Regions from separate parts of the Salinicoccus siamensis genome, predicted to be linked through region 2. Evidence: riboswitches for the same ligand, from Rfam matches in the RefSeq annotation. Region 2 holds a riboswitch; the other holds the start of a gene.
What was found. A riboswitch is a leader RNA that binds a small molecule or an ion and turns the genes downstream of it on or off. The one in region 2 is predicted to bind S-adenosylmethionine.
Positions count from the first base shown of each region.

Region 1: it holds a riboswitch for S-adenosylmethionine, as region 2 does, so the genes downstream of both, ACZ5LF_RS07065 (methionine ABC transporter ATP-binding protein) here and metK (methionine adenosyltransferase) in region 2, are expected to answer to the same signal.

Region 1 covers NZ_AP043765.1:1,357,421-1,362,195, reverse strand. The annotation lists gene ACZ5LF_RS07080 (prepilin peptidase) at 1-452, shown strand, start outside; gene radC (RadC family protein) at 455-1,132, shown strand; gene ACZ5LF_RS07070 (hypothetical protein) at 1,151-1,513, shown strand; SAM riboswitch class I at 1,825-1,927, shown strand; gene ACZ5LF_RS07065 (methionine ABC transporter ATP-binding protein) at 1,991-3,004, shown strand; gene ACZ5LF_RS07060 (methionine ABC transporter permease) at 2,997-3,656, shown strand; gene ACZ5LF_RS07055 (MetQ/NlpA family ABC transporter substrate-binding protein) at 3,658-4,461, shown strand; gene ACZ5LF_RS07050 (aminotransferase class I/II-fold pyridoxal phosphate-dependent enzyme) at 4,458-4,775, shown strand, end outside.
Region 2 covers NZ_AP043765.1:858,876-863,650, reverse strand. The annotation lists gene ACZ5LF_RS04545 (NAD-dependent succinate-semialdehyde dehydrogenase) at 1-1,315, opposite strand, end outside; gene ACZ5LF_RS04540 (nuclease-related domain-containing protein) at 1,398-2,306, opposite strand; gene metK (methionine adenosyltransferase) at 2,496-3,689, opposite strand; SAM riboswitch class I at 3,781-3,884, opposite strand; gene pckA (phosphoenolpyruvate carboxykinase (ATP)) at 4,033-4,775, shown strand, end outside.

The sequences.
Region 1 (4,775 bases), 500 kb from region 2:
CTCTCAAAGACCTCACATTATATTATTTGATGATTACAATTTTGTTGCCGCTTTCAATCTATGATAGAAAAAATTTAAAAATACCAAATCACATGAATCTTATATTTTTAGTTGCTGGACTATTTTTAACAGATCTATATTATTTAGAACCATTTCAGGACATTTGTATAATTTTAATTTTACATCTATTCTTTTATTTATTTTCAGAGTCAATAGGATATGGCGATATAAAATTGTTTACAGTAATCACTTTGATTACCCCTGTCAACTTCTTTATTTATAGCTTACTTCTTACCTATTTGATTGGAGGGTTATTTGTAATAATACTGCATTTCTATAAAACAAAGTTACCCGCTAAGATCCCTCTGGTCCCGTTTATTACTACGGCTATTATACTTTCATTTTTGTTATATGATGATTTGAATTCTATATATTTTGGAGGCTTCCTATAAGAATGTTAATTAAAGAGATGCACTTTTCGGATAAACCAAGAGAAAGATTGATGATTTATGGTCCTGATAAGCTTACTAATCAAGAGTTGCTTGGGATAATCATCAATACCGGCCACAAAGAGGAGTCTAGTATTGGAATTGCAAACAGAATCATAAAAGATATGAAATCTGTTCGTGAACTGCGTGATCTTACTTATCAGGAACTAATCAGCATTAAAGGTATTGGGGAAGCAAAAGCAATAACCATATTAGCAGTTATTGAACTAGCAATAAGAATGCATACACATTCATTAGAGGAAGATCTTTACATAAAAAGCCCAGATGATGTGAGTAAACTACTTATGGAAAAAATGAGATATTATCAACAAGAACATTTTGTAGTTTTATATTTATCTACCAAAAATATGGTTATCCACCAAGAAACGATGTTTAAAGGGTCTTTGAATACTTCGATAGTGCATCCTAGGGAGGTATATAAAGAAGCGATAAAGAGGAGCGCTGCCGCGATAATATGTGTACATAATCATCCTAGTGGTGATCCTTCGCCTTCGAGAGAAGATATCGAGGTTACAAAACGTTTGTATGAATGTGGAGAAATGATCGGCGTTGACTTTTTAGATCACATAATTATTGGATCTGGTAAATATATTAGCTTGAAAGAGATGAATGTAATTAAATAGCTAGAGGGGAACGATATAATGGGTTTGGATATGTATTTATATCTTGAAGATAATGAAACCAAAGAATTTATAGAATATAGTTATTATAGGAAATTTAACGCTCTTCAGGGTTATTTCGTAGATAATTTCTCTTTAGAGAACTGTGGGAAAGTAGAAATTGAGATAGAAACCGTTAGCAGGTTATATATATTATTAAATGAAATTAGATACAATCCTGAAAAAGCTGAGGTATTGCTCCCTGTTTATAAAGGACCATTTTTCGGGTCATACGAATATGACAAAATTTATCATAACCATATTAACCAAGCCGCATCAGATTTTTACCATGCCAAATTTATAAATTATAATCGATTCACCCTTTACTACACCTCAAATTGGTAATATTAACAAAGTGGTCGAATGATGCAGAAAGAGATTTTAGTCTTACATAATAAGGATGTTATTGAGATGGTACTGCGCAATACTTTTTAAATAATGGTAGGTCCATAATCCTTTGATAGATTCTATGTATTATCTAGAATCTAGATATCATATTCATAAGGAAAACAGGGTGATGTCATCACCCTGTTTTTAAATCCCTTTTGATTTGAAATTATCATTATCCATAGAAATCAAAAATAAAAGATTTATTATTATTAATATATTGACAATTCTAATAGTCTCGAGTAAAGTGATATTCATTCAATTAAATACATTTATCCAGAGAAGTGGAGGGATTGGGCCCTTTGAAGCTTCAGCAACAGGCTGTTATGGTACTGTGCTAAATCCTACAAGCGGATGCTTGGCAGATAGATATCTTTAAGCCATTTGCATTTAGCAGATGGCTTTTTGTTTTTAATATAAAAAGGATGTGGTGGCGTGGCTATTGAAATTACCGATGTCTCTAAAGAATATTTTGTTAAAGGAAAAAGGATAGAAGCTCTGAAAAAGACGACGCTCTCCATTCGTGAGGGCGAGATCTTCGGTCTGATTGGCTTCAGCGGGGCGGGGAAAAGTACTCTGTTGCGCCTGATCAATTTGTTGGAACAGCCGACTACCGGCAGCATCAATGTTAATGGTACCAATTTGGGCAAGTTGGCAGGAAGGGACTTGCGTGTAAAACGTCAGAAGATCGGCATGATCTTCCAACAGTTCAATCTGATTGAAACTAAAACGGTCTACCAGAACATAGAATTTGTGTTGAAGGCGAGCAATTACGACAAGAAGAAGGTGTCGTCGCGCATCGAAGAGTTACTGGCACTTGTGGGCTTGGCCGACAAGATGGATAGCTACCCCAAAAACTTGAGTGGCGGACAGAAGCAGCGTGTCGGCATTGCACGGGCATTAGCCAATGGTCCTGAAGTGCTTTTGTGTGATGAAGCGACAAGTGCACTCGATCCTGATACGACAAAAACAATTCTGAAACTGCTTAAAAAGATCAACAAGGAGCTGGGCATCACCATTGTGTTGATTACCCACGAGATGGAGGTCATTAAAGAGATTGCTGACCGTGTGGGCGTGATGACGGCAGGAGAGATTGTGGAGATGGATGATGTCTACGCGATCTTCAGCCATCCGGAACACGAAGTGACGAAAGGATTTGTTCAGGATATATATGATTTCACCATCCCACCGCACATTGAACTGAACAGTGAATCTGAAGTGATCACCATCAAATTCCTGAATGAATATGCGGAAGCGAACTATGTAAACCAACTCTACCGTCATTTTGACTGCGATATAAGCATATTGAATGGCCGCATCGAATATATCCAGGATATGCCTCTTGGATTTCTGATGCTCCACATCAAAGGCAGACAGGAAGAGATCACTAGATTGAAGCAGTTCATCGACGACTCAAAAGGAATAGAGAGGGCTGAAATATATGGATAGATTGATAGAAATTACACCGCTGCTATACCGGGCACTACTCGAAACGACTCTCATGGTATCGATATCCATATTCTTTGCGGTGCTGCTCGGACTCCCGCTCGGTGTATTGCTGTATGTGACCGCCAATCCGCTGCTCTATAGGATAAAACCACTGAATCAGTTTTTAGGGGCGCTGACGAACGTGATCCGGTCCTTCCCTTTCATTATATTGATTGTAGCGATCATGCCGATTGCGACTTGGCTGACAAACAGCTCCCACGGGCCGGTATTTGCCAGTGTGGCGCTTTCGTTAGCCGCTGTGCCGCTATTTGCGAGACTGGTGGAGACAAGCTTCAATGGCGTGGATAAAGGGGTGATTGAAGCGAGCATTGCTGGGGGCGCATCACTCTGGCTGATCATTACGGATGTGTTGATCCCGGAAGCGAAGCGGGGAATCACCCAGGCGATTACGCTGACGATCATCACCATCGTCGCCTTCAGCGCCACAGCAGGTGTCGTCGGTGGGGGCGGCATCGGAGATCTTGCGATACGATATGGCTACTATCGCTATGATACTGTGACGATGATTGCCACTGTCATCATTTTGATTATAATTGTCCAGCTCATCCAGATAATCGGGGACTATTTGAGCCAAAGAGAGGAGAGGAATTGATATGCGTGGGATACTGATATTCCTTCTGTCAACACTTGCTGTCATCATAGGCAGCAGCGCGCTGCTCTACGAAGGGGAGGGGGAAGTGATCACAATCGGCGCTTCCACCGGCCCCTACAGCGATATGGTGAACTTTGCATTGAAGCCAGCACTGGAAGAACAGGGCTACACGGTCGAAATCGTGGAGTACACCGATTATATCCAACCGAACAATGCTCTAAATAACGGGGATCTGGATGCGAATCTTTATCAGAATAAATCGTTCATGGCTGACTTCAATAAGGAGAATGGCACGGATTTCCATAACCTCATCCAAGTGCCGACTGCGCCTATGGGACTCTATTCCAGCGAATATGATTCATTGGATGAAATAGAAAATGGCAGCGAAGTGGCACTTCCCTTGGACCCCGTCAATTCTTCGAGGGGGTTCCAGACGCTTATGGACGCGGGGCTGATTGAAATTGCAGAGGATGCCAATTTACTTGCGATCGAAGAAAAGGATATATTAAAAAACAATAAGAATCTGGAATTCGTCTACCAGGATTCAGGGCAGCTACCGAGAAGTGTGGATCAGATCGGATTATCACTCGTGCCGGGAAACTTTGCATTGGCAAGCGGTATGGATTTGGCGGATGCGCTGCAACTTGAAGATATGAATGAGAATTTCAGGAATCAGATTGTCGTCAATGCTTCAGATAAAGACAGTAAAATGGCAAAAGATCTCATTGAAGCAGTCGAGTCGGAACATTTCAAACAGACGATAGATGAACAATTCAAAGGATTTGATAAACCGGAAGGAGAATGAAGATGAATAAACTACTCTCGAGCATCCCTGACAGCTATTTCAAGTCGGCTATGGCCGGAGAGGAAGCATTTGGCCCCCTGCCGCTGATCAACCTCGCAGTCGGCATTCCGGACGCCGAGACACCTGAACCCATCCTAAAGCGAGCAGCCGAGGCACTCTATCAGCCGGAAAATCAACGATATGGTCAATTCCGGGGGAAACAATCATTTAAGGCTGCAATCATCGATTTCTATAAGCGGGGATACGGGGTGGAACTGGAAGAGGAGAATATCGCGCTACTGTACGGCACCAAGAGTGCCCTGGTGCAGTTTCCG
Region 2 (4,775 bases):
GCCCCATCCCGCTTTCTTTGAGTCCGCCAAATGGAATCTGTGCTGCACTCGGTTTACCATTGTTCCAGCCCAACACACCGAAATCAAGACCTTCCTGGAGCTTGATGCCATCGCGGTAACTTTCTGTGAAGAAATAAGCTGCCAGACCATACTCGGTATCATTTGCTTTTTCAATGGCTTCATCCAAAGTGGAGAATGTCTGGATTGGCGCCACCGGTCCGAACGTCTCTTCATTCATGATGACCATTTCATCAGTGGCACCGGTGATTACTGTCGGTTCGATGAAGTATCCTTCATCCTTTGAACCCTTACCGCCCGTTAGGATCTTACCACCTTTCTCCTCGGCATCGTTGATGTGTCGCATTACCTTATCGTAGCCATCTTCGTTGATCATCGGTCCTATTGCGACGTCTTCATCAAGACCGTTGCCCATCTTCAGCTTCTTCGAAGCATCTGCAAATTTTTTGCTGAAAGCGTCGGCAATATCTTCATGGACATAGAAGCGGTTGGCACATACGCATGTCTGTCCGGAGTTTCTGAATTTGGAGGCAATCGCCTGCTCGACGGCCATATCAATGTCCGCATCCTTGTGGACGACCAGAGGGGCATGTCCGCCCAATTCCATGGTGATGTTCTTGACTGTTGAGGCAGCACCTTCCATCAATGACTTTCCGACAGCGGTGGAGCCTGTGAATGTTATTTTCATTACTTTATCAGACTCTGTGAAAGCCTCACCGGCATCTTTACCAGAGGCGGTAACGTATTGGACGACACCTTCATCGAATCCTGCTTCCAATGCCAGATCAAGGAATTTCATTGCAGATAATGGGGTTGCACTTGCAGGTTTAACCAGGAAAGTACAGCCAGCTGCAACTGCAGGTGCTGCTTTGCGGGCCATCATCGCAATCGGGAAGTTCCATGGCGTAATGGCAGCGACGACGCCAATCGGCTGTTTGGTCACTACCATGCGCACATCATCTTCGTGCGGTGGTATGGTGCGGCCATATACACGTTTTGCCTCTTCAGCATAATAATCGACATAACTGCGTGCATAGTCGACCTCACCGCGTGATTCCTGTAGCGGCTTACCATTCTCTTTTGTTATCAATTCAGCGATTTCCTCTTTGTGTTCACCTATCAGCTTGGACCACTCTGTAAGTAGTGCACTGCGGTCATGAGGATTCTTTTTCTTGAACTTTTTGAATGTTTCATGCGCTTTTTCAATTTTCTTGTCAATATCTGCTTTACTCTCTTTTTTCACCCTGTCGATTTCCTGACCTGTTGCAGGGTTCAGTACAATGATTTCTTCAGACATAAATGATTGCCTCCCATTAAATAGAATAAAAGCCTTATAAGAAAATTATAAGGCTTTCAGTCCATCAAAACAAAAGTTTCGCTTATGGATTCAGTTGGAATATCGCTTCTGCAATTTCATCCAGGTCTTTAACCGTATACTGGAACCGGCCGTGGAAGACATATTTCATGAAGAAATTCTCAAGTTCCTCCTCGCCCACCAATACTTTTATGGAAGGGTCATTGGAGTAGTTCGCGATGGAATAGTTGCCGTTGTCTTCAGGGTTGAAGTAGATGATCGGCACAACGTCGTACTGGAGCTTGAAGATATTCTTGAGTTTTTCAGCAGAGATTTTAGTTTCTTCGATCGTTTCATTATAATGGTTGACTGCCACATTCTGCTCATTTCCCTTTTCGAATATCAACGTCTGTTCTTTTGCCTTGTCAATATCCAGAAGGTCAAAGAAATGTTCTACATAAGGCAACTGTTCAAAATTCTCTTCATTGACACCATGCAGTATATGCCCACTCCAATATTTGGAGTCGATCAAATAGATGCCCGTCCGCGTAAGTACCAGATGATCGATTTTACGGGTGTTCGTGTAATTGCGTGAAGGCAGATACACATTGGAGAGTATGTACATATCCGTCTCCCTGATCTTTTCATCTGCCACAAGGCGGTCCTTCAGCTGTAGGAGTGACAAATCGGTCAAGTACTCTCCCTTGTCTACGGTAAACTGGCGCAGGCTTGAAAGTTTATTGTTGAGCAATGTCGTTTCTTCGTGATATTTCTCATTGATTGACGACAATTTCTCTTCATGTTCCTGGCGCTCGGCTGCATTATCAGCCTCATATTTTTCGACTAGGGCGTCCTTCTCTTTATCATACTCCTCCTGGAGCGTTTTCACTTTGCCTCTATTCCTGAAATAATAGACCAGGAACGCAATTGCAACGATAAGAAGCAGAATTGCCACCACGATGAATATCGGATTGGTAAAAATATCTGTATTCATGGACTTTCCTCAATTCCTTTCCTGTTTGACTTTCCCGTCTTAATTAAGACTCCGTTCATTATACCGGAAATGATATATCTTTACATGGGAAAAGCGAGCTTTTCAAGGAAAATAATGCATCTGCATATAAATATACCGGATTAGCGTACTTATGTAAGATAGCCCCCTGTTTCTAAGGGAGCTATCCATTTATTTCATCGTGACGCTCTCAAGTTCCGTCTTTATGGCAGTGGCTTTATCAATCTTCTCCCATGGGAATTCCGCGTCGTTACGGCCGAAATGGCCATAGCTCGCCGTCGCTTTATATATCGGGCGCTTTAGGTCGAGCATATCTATGATGCCGTCAGGCGACAAGTTGAATTGCTTCCTTATAACCGCTACGATAGCCGATTCACTATATTCAGATGTTCCAAACGTATCGACTGAAATCGAGACCGGCTCGCTGACCCCTATCGCGTAAGCCAGCTGAATTTCACATTTTGCAGCAACTTTCGCCGCCACGATGTTTTTTGCGATATAGCGAGCAGCATAGGCTGCAGAACGGTCGACTTTAGTCGGGTCTTTACCGCTGAATGCGCCTCCACCATGGCGGGCATATCCTCCGTATGTGTCGACGATGATCTTGCGTCCAGTCAATCCTGCATCACCTTGGGGGCCTCCGATGACGAAACGGCCCGTCGGGTTGATGATATAGCGCGTGTCCGCATCAAGCAGTTCTTCAGGCACAACTTCTCGGATGACGTGGTTGATGAGATCTTCGCGGATCTTTTCCGTCTCCACTTCTTCATGATGTTGTGAGGAGATGACGATGGTATCTATTCTCTTTACATTATTCTCTTCGTCGTACTCCACAGTCACCTGAGTCTTGCCATCCGGCCGCAGATAGTCGATGATCTCTTCCTTCCGCACCTCCGTCAACCGCCTGGCAAGCTGATGTGCCAACGCTATTGGCAGAGGCATGAGCTCTTCTGTCTCATCGCATGCAAAACCAAACATCAGCCCCTGATCGCCTGCCCCTGTTGAAATGGTTGCCGAATCCCGCGTTTCAAAAGCGTCATCAACACCTTGCGCGATATCTTCAGACTGTTCATCAATCCCCGTCAATACCGACATAGTCTTGTAGTCGTAACCGTATTTGGCACGGATGTAACCGATATCTTTGACCGTCTTCCTGACAATTTTAGGGATATCTACATAAGTGTTTGTACTTATCTCTCCAACAATCAGTGCCATACCGGTATTGACCACCGTCTCGCAGGCCACCCTGGCATCTTTATCCCCTTTCAGTATCTCATCAAGTATCGCATCGGAAATCTGGTCTGCAATCTTGTCGGGATGACCTTCAGTAACAGATTCCGAAGTGAAAAGTCTACGCTCTGCCATTAACTTTATCTCCTTTAAGTATATTAGCTATCTCCCACTGCAAAAAAATAGAGCCTTTTTCTCCATAAGACGAGAAAAGGCTCCGCTCTTCCCCTTATCGATCAGAATCACTTCTGCATCCTTTAGCACCTTTCTTCAGTAAAGAGGTTGCTGGGCTTCATCGGGTATGTTCCCTCCACCGGCTCTTGATAAGAGATAACTTACCCTATAATATACTAGATGAGAGGTTTCAAATCAAGCTATTCTTGTTTGATATTTATTATGTCACCTCAATTATGAATGTGTTATACTAATTCATGAAAAGCATCATCTATGTATAATCTATAAAACGGGGGCATAAACAATGGTAAACCATTCCGAGTTAATTCAGAATCTCGTGTCGAAGGATGCGGCACATATCCAACTCTCCACTTCCCAACTTGTTGAAAAATCTTTGGAGAGAGGAGAGGGGAAACTGACCAATACGGGTGCTTTGCGTGCCGAAACCGGGAAATATACCGGCAGAAGTCCTAAGGACCGCTTCATCGTCGAAGATGACACTTCCAGGGACAAGGTTGATTGGGGAGAAGTCAACCAGCCAATTTCCGAAGAGGTATTCAACAACCTTTTTGCGAAAGTCGTCGACTATCTCGATAACAAGGAAGAACTCTTTATCTTCAACGGGCACGCAGGCGCTGATGAGGCAACCAGCCTTGACCTTAGAGTAATAAATGAATACAGCTGGCACAATATGTTTGCCCGCACCATGTTCATCAGACCGGAAACGAAGGAAGAAGCTCTTAACATCAACCCTGAATTCACCATCGTATCCGCCCCGACATTCAAGGCCGACCCTGAAGTCGATGGTACTAAATCGGAAACGTTCATCATCGTTTCCCTTGAAAAAGGCATCGTACTCATCGGGGGGACGGAATACGCTGGTGAAATGAAGAAATCCATCTTCTCCGTCATGAACTATCTGCTCCCGGAACAAGGGATCATGAGCATGCACTGCTCTGCCAACGTCGGTGAGAATAAGGATGTCGCACTGTTCTTCGGCCTTTCGGGCACTGGAAAGACGACCTTGTCTGCAGATGCACAGCGCGA